Linked DNA regions of Leucothrix mucor DSM 2157. The protein of the gene in region 1 interacts with the protein of each later gene in a pairwise test. Links are inferred from orthologs where the notes say so. Each region holds a gene or a part of one and is shown on either strand. Other genes may lie near its edges.

Region 1 (7,786 bases):
AAAACCCATGGGATACCGAGCGTGTTCCGGGTGGGTCTTCCGGTGGAAGTGCTGCTGCAGTTGCTGCGCGTTTAGCGCCGATTGCGACCGGTACTGATACCGGTGGTTCGATTCGTCAACCTGCTGCATTTACCGGTTTGACTGGGATTAAGCCAACTTATGGCCGTGTTTCTCGTTTCGGCATGATCGCTTATGCCTCTAGTTTGGATCAGGGTGGTGTGTTGGCGCGTGATGCCAGCGATTGCGCTTTGATGCTAACGGCAATGTCTGGCTTTGATGAGCGGGATTCCACCTCTTCACAGGTGGACGATGAAGATTTTTCTGCAAGTTTAGATAAGCCACTACAAGGTTTACGCATTGGCTTGCCAAAAGAGTATTTTGGTGATGGCTTAGATGCTGCGGTGAATACTTCGATTCAAGCGGCATTGGAACAGTATCGTGCCTTGGGCGCTGAGACCGTTGAAGTGAGTTTGCCAAACTCGCATCTGGCGATTCCATCTTACTATGTGATTGCGCCAGCAGAATGCTCGGCTAACTTGTCGCGTCTGGATGGGGTACGTTACGGTTACCGCTGTGAAAATCCAAAAGACTTGGAAGACATGTATAAGCGCTCACGCGGCGAAGGCTTTGGTTCGGAAGTGAAACGCCGAATTATGGTGGGTACTTATGCGCTGTCGGCAGGTTATTACGACGCTTACTACTTGAAGGCACAGAAAGTGCGCCGCATTATCAAAGAAGACTATGTGAAAGTCTTTAATGATGTGGATGTGATTATGGGCCCGGTTACGACTAATACGGCATTTAAGTTAGGCGAGAAAGTGGATGATCCTGTCAGCATGTATTTGTCTGATATCTACACGATTGCGCTGAACTTGGCAGGATTGCCGGGTATGTCTTTGCCGGTTGAGCCAGTTGAAGGCTTGCCTGTTGGTTTGCAGATTATTGGTAACTATTTTGATGAAGCCAAATTGTTAAACGTGGCGCATCAGTTCCAGCAAGCAACGAGCTGGCATAAGCAATCACCAGAAGGCTTCGGAGGTTAATACGATGGAATGGGAAACAGTAATCGGATTAGAAATCCACGCGCAGCTTTCGACGAAAAGTAAGATTTTCTCCGGCTCCTCAACCGCGTATGGCGCAGAGCCAAACACGCAAGCCAATGTGGTTGATTTGGCGATGCCGGGTGTTTTGCCGGTGCTTAACCGTGAAGCCGTTCGTAAAGCCGTGATGTTTGGTTTAGCGATTGATGCGGATATCGCACCTTACTCGGTATTTGCCCGTAAAAACTATTTCTATCCTGATTTGCCGCAAGGCTACCAGATCAGTCAATTTGATAAGCCGATTGTTGGGCTGGGTCATTTGGATATCGAACTGGAAAACGGTGAAACCAAGCGTGTCGGTGTAACTCGTGCGCATTTGGAGCAGGATGCGGGTAAGTCTTTGCATGAAGATTTTGCAGGACAAACCGGAATCGACTTGAACCGTTCAGGTACGCCATTGTTGGAAATCGTTTCTGAGCCGGAAATGAGCAATGCCAAAGAAGCCGTCGCGTATATGAAGAAGATTCATTCGCTGGTTCAGTATTTAGGCATTTGCGACGGCAATATGCAGGAAGGTTCGTTCCGTTGTGATGCGAACGTGTCTGTGCGCCCCAAAGGCCAGAAAGAATTTGGAACCCGTGCTGAGCTGAAAAACATCAACTCCTTTAAGTTTGTTGAGCGCGCTATCAATATAGAAGTGGAGCGTCAGATTGATCTGATTGAGTCCGGCGGTACCGTGGTGCAGGAAACACGCTTGTTTGATCCCGATAAGGATGAAACACGCTCCATGCGCTCAAAAGAGGAAGCTAATGACTATCGTTACTTCCCAGACCCTGATTTGCTGCCAGTAGAAATCACGCAGGCGTTATTAGCTGAAGTGCGTGCTGAGCTGCCAGAGTTACCAGAGCAAAAGAAGCAGCGCTTTATGGACGAGTTCAAACTGAGTGAGTTTGATGCGTCAGTACTCACTGTTAGCCGTGCTTTGGCAGAATATTTTGAAGTTGTCGCTGCGACGACGAATGAGCCTAAATTGTCTGCAAACTGGGTGAGTGGCGAGTTAGCCAGTTACCTGAATAAGCAAGATATGGCTGTCGAAGATTCACCCGTCAGTGCTGAGCAACTCGCTAGTTTGATTGCACGCATTATCGATAACACCATCTCCGGCAAAATTGCTAAAGATGTGTTTGAAGCAATGTGGAATGGCGAAGGTACACCGGATGAGATTATTGAGGCCAAAGGGCTGAAGCAAATCACCGATACTGGCGCAATTGAAACCTTGATTGATGGCATTATCGCAGCAAACCCTGGCCAGTATGAGCAGTACCGCTCGGGCAAGGATAAGTTGTTTGGCTTCTTTGTCGGGCAGGTCATGAAAGAGTCCAAAGGCAAGGCCAATCCTGCTGAAGTAAATCGCCTGCTAAAAGCTAAGCTGGATGCCTAAGCGCATCCGCTGATAAGAGAATTGAATATGGATAAAATTTACCGCTTCCTGATTGATGATGCCAATGTTCGTGGTGAATGGGTGCAGTTGGAAGAGACTTGGAAAACATTGAAGGCTTGCGCAGAGTATCCTGCGCCAGTTCAGCAAATGTTGGGCGAGTCGCTGGCGGCTGTGTCATTACTGGCAGCAACCATTAAGTACAAAGGCACGCTGGTGTTTCAGATCAGTGGCGGACATCCGATTAGCATGTTAGTGGTACAAGCTTCGTCTGATGGCAAGCTGCGCGGAATGGCGCGCTGGAAAGACGACTTCACAAAAGATGAGTCTATCAATGGCTTGTTTGGTGAGAATGGCCGTATCGTTATTACGGTTGAGCCGGAAGAGGGTAAAGGTGAGCGTTACCAGAGTATTGTTAATCTGGATGGTGAAACCTTGTCTGATTGTTTGGAAGCATATTTTGAGCAGTCCGAGCAGTTGAAAACGCGTTTGGAATTAGCGGTTGGTGAAACGTCAGTTTCTGGTTTGCTGGTTCAGCGTTTGCCGGGCTCTGTTGAAGATAAGGATGGCTGGAATCGCGTAAAAATGCTGACAGAAACGGTCACCACTGAAGAGTTGTTGACGCTGGATGTGGAAACCATGCTGCATCGCCTGTTCCATGAAGAAACATTGCGTTTGTTCGATGGCGAGCCACTCCGTTTTGAGTGCAGTTGTTCACAGTTGAAAGTGGATAATATGTTGCTTGGGCTAGGACGTGAAGAAGCAGAAGACACTCTGAAAACACAGGGCAAGATTGAAGTAGACTGTGATTTCTGTAATGCGCACTATGTCGTGGATGAAATCGACTTAGAGCGCATTTTCTCAGAAGGCTTGATCGCAGGAAATGATAGCGTGCATTAATGCGTTTGGTGCTCTGAGGAGGCGACGATTACTTCGATCCCAGCCTTCTCAAGCATCTTCACTGAATCTGGCTTAACGCCATTATCTGTAATCACGGTATCGATTCTATCCAGAGGGCATAGGATCAAACTTCCAAACGTTTCAAACTTACTGCTATCGACCAGTACGATTAATTGCTCTGCTTGCTTCAGTAGCTTCTGCTCCGCTTTAATCAGCAAAGGGTCTGCCTCAATTAAGCCCTGTTGGCGTATGGCATAGGCTCCAATAAACATTTTCGACGCGTAAAAATGATCAACTGCTGTGTCATCTTCATACGGACTCAGGATGATATTTTGTGCGCGATAAACTTCCCCGCCTGGCAGTGTGACTTGATTATTCGACCGGCGAAGCAAGTAGTCGGCCATCGTAAATGAGTTGGTTAGTATGTGAAGGCTGCGGGCCTCCAAAAACTCGGCCATGCGGTAGGTACTTGTCCCACCGTTAATAATAATCGACTCCCCATCCTGACACAGTGCCGTCGCTTCACGGGCAACCGCTCTTTTTTCTTCCACATGCAGCGTTTCATTATTATTGAATGAGTTGCCAGCTAAGCGGGGAGGGGCAGGTGTTTTGTCTGTTACAACTTCAATACCACCCCGGATTTTCTGAGCCAAATTTGCCGCTGCTAAAGTATTAATATCGCGACGGACCGTGGCAATCGAGGCATCGAGTGCAGTTTCTAATTCATGCACTGTCACAATAGATTGTTGTGAGAGCATGTTTAGAATTTTTTTGTGCCGCTGTCGTTCGTTCATTGTATGTCTCAGTCAATGCGAGTTGAAAATTGTAGCATATTGACGGAAGTTGATTCTAAATGATTTTATTCAGTCAATACTGCCAATGTAACGAATTACATTGGCAGTGTACTCGCGATTAAACGATGCCAGAGCTGGTTGTTTTACTGGCAGGACGTTCTTGTGCGCAGGTTTGACGGTAGCCACTGGCGCGGTAAGTGCCGAGTGTGTCGATTGCACCTCCAGAGCGTTGTCGGGCCATCTGCAAGATAGGCTCAACATCCAAGTTGTAGGCGGCTTTTAACGTCGCTTGAGCCATCATCGCATCATTTCCGTCCTGATAGTTACCCAGTGCTGTACGATCAACTATCAATGCTTTCAGGTATGCACGTTGCACTTCAGCAGCACTGTAAATCAAGCTCTCAATCGGGTCGGTGACATTATGTGATTGATCCAACATGTAGAAAGGCGAGAAGTCAGTAGACTCGTTTTCAATATCAACCAATTCATTAAATACAAGAAATAGCTGGTAAGGGTTGATTGAGCCACTATCTAAGTCATCATCACCATACTTGCTGTCATTAAAGTGGAAGCCACCTAATTTTCCGAACTGGGATAAGCGTGCCACAATCATCTCGATGTTCACATTGGGAGCGTGATGACCAAGGTCCACCAGTGACTTACAGCGCTCACCGATTTCCGTCGCCGCTAAGTAGCTGCTACCCCAGTCCTGAATGACGGTTGAGTAAAACGCAGGCTCAAATATTTTGTGTTCAAGTAGCATGCTCCAGTCTTCGGGTAGTTCAGCATAGATTGCTTTTGTGCTTTCAATGTAGCGAGCAAAGGCACGTGAAAAGTGTTGCTGGCCTGGGAAGTTGGAGCCATCCCCCACCCAAACTGTCAGCGCATTGGAGTTTAGCTTTTTACCTAACTCAATTACGTCAATATTATGCGTAATGGCTTGCTCGCGTGCCGCTTCTTCAGCATTGCAGAGGCTGCCGTATTTGTATGAGTGTGCCTGGTCTAGCTGATCCTGAAAGGTATTTGAGTTCATGGCATCAAAGTGCATGCCACGAGTTTGTGCATAATCCAACAGTTCCGAAGGATCTGAAGGGGTATCCCAAGGAATGTGCAGAGATATGCCCGGCGTTGCTTGGCTTAACTGCTGTACAACAGAGCAGTCTGATACCTTTTCAAAAATATTTCGTGGCTCACCAGGGCCAGGGAAGCGTGCAAAGCGAGTACCGCCGGTGCCCAAGCCCCATGAAGGTAGCGCAACGCTAAATGCTTGTGCCTTAGCGGTTAACTCCTCAATGTCCAGACCTTGGCGCTCCAGCTTGTTACCCATTGCGGCATAGTCATCATTGAGTGCTTGTTGTTGTTTTGCATTTTGCTCATCAATGAACTGCTGATCAATATGTGTCATGTTACTCATAGTGATTCTCTCCTCTTATCGTGTGAATGACGGTGCATGGCCTGCATCGACATTAAGAATATTTCCGGTGGATTTTGCTGAGGTGTCAGCCGCGAAAAAGTAAACGCCTTCAGCGATATCCTCAGGTAGAACATTAAGCTTTAGCAGGCTACGTTGACGGTAGTGCTCTTCCAGCTCATTGGTTTCCATATTATAGGCACTGGCGCGTTCTTCCTTCCATTTGCCACTCCAGATCTTGGAACCGCGCAGTACCGCATCAGGGTTTACGACATTGGTACGAATGCCATGCGGTGCACCTTCAAGGGCTACGCAGCGTGCTAACTGAATCTCAGCGGCTTTTGCTGTGCAATAAGCGGAGGCGTTAGCTGAAGCGACTAAGCCATTTTTGCTAGCAATAAAGACGACGGCTCCACCCATTTTCTGCCCTTTCATTAACGAGAATGCAGCGCGTGAAACTAGGAAGTATCCAGTGGCTAGAATATTTTGATTAAAGTTCCAGGACTCTAGTGTGGTTTCGTCTAATGGAGATGATGAAGCAATTCCTGCATTAGAAACTAGTATATCTAGTCCACCAAAGCGTAAGCTTGAGTATGCAAAGGCTTGCTGGACTTGCTCCTCTTTTGTGACATCCATCTTAATTCCGGCCACGACATCTTTGCCAAATGCCGCTTCAAATCCTGCGACTGTTTCTGTCAGGCTTGCTTCATCAATATCTGTGAGGAGTACACAAGCACCTTCCTTTAACAGGCGCTCGGCGGTTGCTTGGCCGATACCGCCAGCGCCACCAGTGATTAAGGCAATTCGACCAGCAAGTGCTTTCGGTTTGGGCATGCGCTGCAGTTTTGCTTCTTCCAGCAACCAATATTCAATATCAAACGCTTCTTGCTCTGGCAGGCCCATATACTCGCTCACACCCGATGCACCGCGCATAACATTGATGGCATTCACATAAAACTCGCCAGCAATTCGGGCTGTTGCTTTATCTTTAGCAAAAGTCAGCATGCCTACGCCGGGAATGAGATAAACAATGGGGTTGGCGTCGCGAACTGCAGGGCTATTATCATGCTTGCAACGATTATAGTAAGCATTGTAGTCGTCACGATACTGTTCTAAGGCAGCATCCAAGCCTTCAATTACTGAAGACAGGTTGGCTGTTTCCGAGTCAAATTGGCTAGGATCAAAGTCAACAACAAAAGGTTTGATTTTTGTGCGTAGGAAGTGATCAGGGCAGGAGGTGCCGAGTTCAGCTAGCGCCTGTAATTCCGCGCTATTAACAAACTCCAGCACTTCATCACTATCATTAAAATGACCTAGCTGACGTTGATGTTCGCTAGTTTTTCCACGAATGATAGGCATTAACTGGCTTGCCACTTGTTGACGTTGCTCTGCCTGTAGCGAGCTATGAACAGCACCACCAAAGGCTGCTTTGCCTTCTAACTGTTGGTCTAACCATACTTGCGCACGATTGATCATTTCTAGTGATGTCTCATAACACTCTTTGGCGCTATTCGCCCAAGTAAATAAGCCATGTGCTTCTAGCACGACACCTTTTAAATGTGGGTTTTCAGTGGCAATCTTTTCTAATTCAAGACCAAGTTGGTAGCCAGGTCGTCTCCATGGGAGCCAGCCAATGTCGCTGCCATAAATTGTTTCCGTTAGATCGCGGCTGTTTTTGCTGGCCGCAATTGCAATCACGGCATCTGGGTGTAAGTGGTCTACGTGGCTAAAAGGAACATAGGCATGTAATGGTGTGTCGATACTGGCTGCCCGTGTGTTTAAGTTGAATGTGCAATGCGGTAAATAGGCAACCATTTCATCTTCATGCTCTATGCCGCGATAGAGTTGTTTCAAGCCTTTGAGCTTGTCCATATAGAGCGTGGAAAACCCATCTAGCCCCATACTTCCAATATCGCCACCGGAGCCTTTAACCCAAAGCACCTCGGTTTGCTCACCTGTCAGTGGGTCGGTGCACTGTATTTTTGATGAGGTATTTCCACCGCCATAGTTGGTGACTCTCATGTCTGAGCCAAGCAAGTTGGACCGGTATTGTAATAGCTCAGGTTCATTAAGTTTTGCAGCGGCAGCGTCGTCCCATAGATTTGGAATTAGCTTTTCTGACATTGTGCTCATGATGATCTTCCTCTGTTTATCAATAGTTATCCAGATGGGCTGTCTCACAGTCCGATGGGTAAATAGTCGT
Region 2 (6,022 bases), 3.4 Mb from region 1 along the record:
AAACAAGGCCCGGTGCATTGCTGCAAACCGGGCCTTGTTTCGTCTGCTAACCGCAAACATGTTTTGGTACTGGGATTATGGACGCTCTACTGCTAGCGCAATACCCATACCGCCGCCGATACAAAGCGTGGCAAGACCTTTCTTAGCGTCGCTACGCTTCATTTCGTGCAGCAAGGTAACCAGAATACGTGCTCCGGAAGCGCCAATCGGGTGGCCAATAGCAATGGCTCCACCGTTAACGTTGACCTTAGCAGGATCCCAACCCATATCCATATTCACAGATAGGGCTTGAGCGGCAAACGCTTCATTGGCTTCAACCAAATCCAAATCAGAGACTTCCCAGCCTGCTTTCTTCAGACATTTCTGGCTAGCAGAAATAGGCCCGGTACCCATGATCTTAGGATCAACACCCGTTGAAGCATACGCTACGATCTTAGCTAATGGTGTCAAACCAAGCTCAGCGGCTTTGCTTGCGCTCATTACTAATACCGCCGCAGCACCATCGTTAATACCAGACGCATTACCAGCGGTTACTGTGCCATCACGTGAGAAAGCAGCACGTAGCTTGCCTAAGCTCTCAGCAGTGGTGCCTGCACGTGGGAACTCATCACGATTAAAGATAACCGGATCACCCTTACGCTGTGGAATAGAAACCGGAACGATTTCATCATCAAACTTACCCGCAGCTTGTGCGGCTTCTGTTTTCTGTTGAGAAGCAGCGGCAAACTGATCCTGAGCTTCACGGCTGATCTCGTACTTATCCGCGATATTCTGCGCGGTTGTACCCATATGATAGTCATTGAAAGCATCCCACAATCCATCCTGGATCATCGTATCTTTCATTTTCCAGTCCATCATCTTCTGGCCGTCACGAGAGTGTGGTAACACGTGTGGCGACGCACTCATGTTTTCCTGACCACCCGCAATCACAATGTCAGCATCGCCGCATTTGATTGCCTGATAAGCCAGTTGAATAGACTTCAAACCACTACCACAGACTTTGTTGATCGTCATCGCAGGGACTGATTCTGGCATGCCAGCCGCAATCACTGTTTGACGAGCAGGGTTTTGGCCTACGCCGGCGGTTAATACCTGACCAAGAATAACTTCATCTACGGTGCCAGCGTCAATACCGGTTTGCTTTAACAGTGAAGCGACGACTGTTGCTCCAAGGCTAACTGCAGGTAAACCGGCAAGGCTGCCGCCGAATGAGCCAACTGCGGTACGTCCGGCGGCAACAATTACTACATCATCACTCATAAAATGCTCTCCTTCCCAATGTTTAAAGCTTAAAAGCTCATGAATAGTCCGCCGTTAACTGGGATATTGGCTCCAGTTACATAGGCAGAGTTATCATCAGCGAGCCAGGCAACCGCTTGTGCGATTTCTTCTGGCTGTGCCATGCGGCCCATCGGTACTTCATTAACAATTGATTCCAGAACAGCTTCAGGCATTGCTGAGGTCATCGCTGTGGCGACATAACCTGGTGATACTGTGTTAACAGTAACACCTTTACGTGCACCTTCGCGCGCAGCAGCCATGGTAAAGCCGTGCAAACCCGCTTTAGCCGCTGAGTAGTTTGGCTGACCAAACTGACCGCGCTGGCCATTAACCGAAGAAATATTGATAATTCGACCGAATCCGCGCCCCATCATACCAGTAATTACTGGTTTGGTGACATTAAAGGCACTGTTCAAATTAGTGTCGATAACCGCGTTCCAGTCACTAACATCCATCTTCTTCAGGCTGCTATCACGTGTGATACCGGCACAGTTAACCAAAATATCGATTGGGCCAACGCCTTCTTCAACATTCGCAATCATTAACTGGGTTTGTTCAAAATCTGCGACATCAGCAGCGGCTAGCTCTACGTCATAGCCACTACCCTTCATTTCAGTCTGCCATTTTTCAGCATTCTCTTTATCGCCAGGGTAGTAGCCTGCAACAACAGTACAGCCTTTATCAGCCAGTGCCTTACAGATGGCTTCGCCGATACCGCCGTTGCCACCGGTGACTAATGCAATTCTTTTATTTCCCATGATCTTGTTCCTTTTGTTTTGATGAGGCGCCTGTCGCCACTCTGCCAGGCGGGCAAATTGAAGTTTGCTGCAATGCACAAATTATGCTATGAATGCGGGTGTGTCAAGGGGCTTATATTAATGAAAGCCAATCTTCTGTCAGAAATATATCTATATATTAACCACTTAATAGTTATAATTAAGTTTACGGATATTATAAGTAGGAAAAGCCATGCGGCCACATTACCTAAGCTCAATGTTTTCACCAAAATCGGTAGCGATGTTTGGTGCTAGCGGGCGCACTAAGTCAGTCGGCTATGCCGTCTTTAAGAATTTGATAAATAATGACTTTAAGGGGGATATCTACCCGATTAACCCTAAGCACAAAGAAGTGCAGGGTTATAAGTGTTATGCCGACCTGAAAACCTTAGGCAGGCAGGTTGATTTAGCCATTATTACAACGCCCGCTAAAAATGTACTGTCAATCATGCGGCAATGTGGCGAGCATGGCGTCTCAAGCGTTGTACTGATTTCGGCGGGCTTTGGTGAATCAGGCTCCGCTGGTGCTGCACTCGAAGAAAAAGTCGTCGAAATCGCTAAAAACTACGGTATTCGCTTACTTGGCCCCAATTCCAGCGGCTTTATCCGCCCAAAGTCCGGATTAAATATCAGTTGTAGCTTTAGTAAGAGTATCGGCGGCAACTTAGCCATTGTTTCTCAGTCAGGTGCAGTGTGTAGTGCGATGTTGGATTGGGCTGATTCCAATGATATCGGCTTTTCTGCAGTGGTTTCGACCGGTGGCTCTGCAGACCTTGATTTTGGTGAGATTTTAGACTTTCTGGTTAATGATCCCGATACCCAGAGTATTTTGTTGTATCTGGAAGGCTTACATAATGCGCGGCGCTTTATGAGCGGATTGCGTGCGGCTGCTCGCATCAAGCCAGTCATCGCCATTAAAGTAGGGCGTTACCATGTCGGGACTGAGACCCCGATGTCACACACTGGTGCCATGGTAGGTAGCGATCAAGTCTTTGAAGAAGCACTCTCCCGCTCAGGGGTTGTGCGTATTAATGAATTTAATCAATTGTTTGCGGCAGCGCGCATCTTATCCTCTCGCTATAAGAGTGCTGGCAAACGCTTAATGATTGTCACAAATGGTGCTGGCCCTGGTGCGTTGGCAGCAGATCACGCGGTCGATATTGGCTTAACCTTAGCTAATCCATCGGATGAGACCAAAAAGCAGTTAAGTACCTTAATTGGTGGTAATTTACGCGCTCACAACCCGTTGGATCTGCAGTTTAGTGCAACAGCTGAGCGTTATGCCAAAGCGGTTGATCTTTGCCTGAAGGATGCAGACGTTGATGGTGTGATTGTTTTCTTTACGCCGTTAGCCTTGGAGAATGCCGAAGATGTGGCAAAGGCCATTATTCAAGTCTCTGAGAAGCATAAAAAGCCTATTTTGACTTCATGGATGGGGGGCACGCAAATCAAGTCTTCCCGTGTCTTGTTAGCAAAGTCGCGTATTCCAACCTATCAAACCCCTGAAACCACCGTGAGTGCTTACTCATTTTTGGTGGCATATCAAACTAATCAAAAATTGTTACTCCAATCGCCCAGTAAATACACCACCGGCCATGAGCGTGCGGATGTTGATGCGCCACGCTTAATTATTGAATCAGCCTTAGCCGAGAAGCGTAACTCGCTGACCTCTCAGGAAGCGATGGCGGTATTAGAAGCCTTTGCGATCAATACGGTGCGCAATGGCGTGGCTTCCTCGCCAGAGCAAGCATTAATCATTGCAACCTCTATCGGCTTTCCAGTCGTGATGAAGATTTTATCGCCGGATATCACGCATAAATCGGAAGTGAGCGGCGTGGTGCTGAATGTGCGAGGCGCCCAAAAAGTACGTAATGTGTACCGTGAGATTATCGATAATGTAAAAGCCAAGCGTCCGGATGCTAGGGTTGACGGCATTTTGATCGAAAAAATGCATATCTCACCACATGGCCGTGAGCTGATGATTGGCTTGAAGTTTGACTCCATTTTCGGCCCTGTTATTAGCTTTGGTAGTGGTGGCACGAAGGTCGAGATTATGCGCGATAATGCCGTTGCCTTGCCACCGCTAAACTCTATGCTGGCTGAAAAGCTGATTAGCCGTACCAAGGTTAAGCAGCTACTGGCTGAATTTGGCAATATGCCTGCCGCTAATATGGATGCCATCGTGAATGTATTACTTCGGGTGTCGGCAATGGCCTGTGAGTTGCCGTGGATTAAAGAGATGGATATCAATCCTTTAATTGCGGACGAGCATGGCATTATCGCTGTGGATGCACACATCCGGGTGATGTACCCCAAGGTGTCTAATAGCCAATATGCGCATATGGCGATTCACCCTTATCCTGCGCGAGTGGTTGAAAAGCAGCAGTTAGCCGATGGTACCGATATTGTCTTGCGACCTATCCGGCCAGATGACGCCAGTTTGGTGACAACCTTTGTCGATAGCTTATCGTCTGAAGCGAAGTATTTCCGCTTTATGCATGCTTTACAGCACCTATCCAGTGAAATGCTGGTGCGCTTTACGCAAATTGACTATGACTTGGAGATGGCCGTAGTGGCTGTCGAGGAGTCTGAAGAGACTAGAGTATTAGGTGTGGCTCGTTACTTATCGAACCCTGACCACGTTAGTTGTGAGTTTGCCTTAGTGGTTTCTGATGCACGACAAAATCAGGGCTTAGGGCATCGCTTAATGACTAAGTTGATTGAAGTGGCAAAGGATAAAGGGCTGAGTGTGATTGAAGGGGAAGTGCTTTCTAATAACTTCAAAATGCTGGGATTAATGCGGTCTTTGGGCTTTGTGGTCGCAAACGACCCTGAAGATATGAATATTAAGATTGTTTCAAAGCGCATCGCCTGATTAGGGTAATGCGCCTGAAACACGATAGCGTTTAGATATTCATTAATACTTTGAGGTGTGCAACGACGCTGCGGGCAAGCGCCGAGGTGTCGTAGCCGCCTTCTAGTAATGAGATAATGCGGCCTTCGCTATACTCGTCAGCAATCTTACGCAACTCTTTGGTGACCCAAGCGTAGTCTGCTTCAACTAAGCGCAAACCCGCCATTTCATCTTCAAGGTGAGCATCGAAGCCTGCCGAAATGATAACTAGCTGAGGTTTAAATGCATTGAGTTCTGGCAGCCAATGCTCTGTGATGGTCTCACGAAATTCTGCACCACCTGCACCTTCCGGGAGTGGGGCATTAATTAAGAAGCCGGGCTTGCTAGGCAATGCGCGCTCTGGATAGAGCGGATGCTGATAGGTTGAGCAGAACAAAATTTGCGGGTCATCGCCCACAATATCTTCAGTACCATTACCGTGGTGTACATCAAAATCGACAATCGCAACACGCTCAAGCCCATAATCACGAACCGCATGGCGAGCAGCAATGGCGGCGTTATTAAAGAAGCAAAAACCCATCGCAGCATCACGCTCAGCATGGTGGCCTGCCGGTCGCACATTACAAAACACACGTTTCTCAGTCTTGTCGCCCAATACCTTATCCACCGCAGAGATCGCGGAGCCCGCCGACCGTAACGCGGCCTGCAGGGTAAATTCATTCATAAAGGTATCGGGGTCGATATGAGCCATCATCGAGTCATCAGGTGGTGACTTCCCGAAAATGTAATCGATATGTTTGCGGCTATGAGCCAACTCAAGCTGTTCCGGTGTGGCTAATGGGGCATCATAATAATGCATGAAGTCCCCGATTCCAGAAGTTATCAGCTGATCTTCAATTGCCCGTATGCGTTGGGGTCTTTCTGGGTGGCCTATCCCCATCTCATGTTTCAGGCAATCACTGTGCGTAATGATTGCTATTGTCATTTTTTGTTGGTGGTATCGTCCTGATTAGCGGTTTTAAAGAAACGATCCTGCACTTGCTTCCACATTTCCAGATTTTTAGCAGTTGACTGCTTCCAGAAATCCATCGGATTAGTTGTGATCAAATCC

Evidence for each region. The genes of interacting proteins can lie anywhere in the genome.
Region 2: the proteins of LEUMU_RS0122315 (region 1) and LEUMU_RS0106455 interact in binary tests that used the Escherichia coli proteins (3 or more experiments, as listed by UniProt). The link is inferred for Leucothrix mucor DSM 2157 from one-to-one orthologs.

Annotation. Positions count from the first base shown.
Region 1 is NZ_ATTE01000001.1:4,858,942-4,866,727, forward strand. The notes cover bases 2,274-5,119. They hold LEUMU_RS0122315 (DeoR/GlpR family DNA-binding transcription regulator), read right to left. Parts: upstream 4,173-5,119; coding sequence 3,375-4,172; downstream 2,274-3,374. Other genes in these bases: gatB (Asp-tRNA(Asn)/Glu-tRNA(Gln) amidotransferase subunit GatB), read left to right, coding at 2,274-2,481; hslO (Hsp33 family molecular chaperone HslO), read left to right, coding at 2,509-3,378; rhaI (L-rhamnose catabolism isomerase), read right to left, coding at 4,291-5,119. In the rest of the region: Asp-tRNA(Asn)/Glu-tRNA(Gln) amidotransferase subunit GatA, read left to right, coding at 1-1,043; more of gatB, read left to right, coding at 1,048-2,273; more of rhaI, read right to left, coding at 5,120-5,586; LEUMU_RS0122325 (bifunctional rhamnulose-1-phosphate aldolase/short-chain dehydrogenase), read right to left, coding at 5,602-7,716. UniProt on the Escherichia coli protein: Represses ulaG and the ulaABCDEF operon. Two ulaR binding sites have been identified in each promoter.
Region 2 is NZ_ATTE01000001.1:1,452,233-1,458,254, forward strand. The notes cover bases 1,905-5,132. They hold LEUMU_RS0106455 (bifunctional acetate--CoA ligase family protein/GNAT family N-acetyltransferase), read left to right. Parts: upstream 1,905-2,250; coding sequence 2,251-4,932; downstream 4,933-5,132. Other genes in these bases: phbB (acetoacetyl-CoA reductase), read right to left, coding at 1,905-2,039; LEUMU_RS0106460 (histone deacetylase family protein), read right to left, coding at 4,964-5,132. Outside these bases: LEUMU_RS0106445 (acetyl-CoA C-acetyltransferase), read right to left, coding at 76-1,260; more of phbB, read right to left, coding at 1,290-1,904; more of LEUMU_RS0106460, read right to left, coding at 5,133-5,896; polyhydroxyalkanoate synthesis repressor PhaR, read right to left, coding at 5,893-6,022. UniProt on the Escherichia coli protein: Catalyzes the acetyl-CoA-dependent acetylation of lysine residues of a large number of target proteins. Acetylates RNase R in exponential phase cells and RNase II.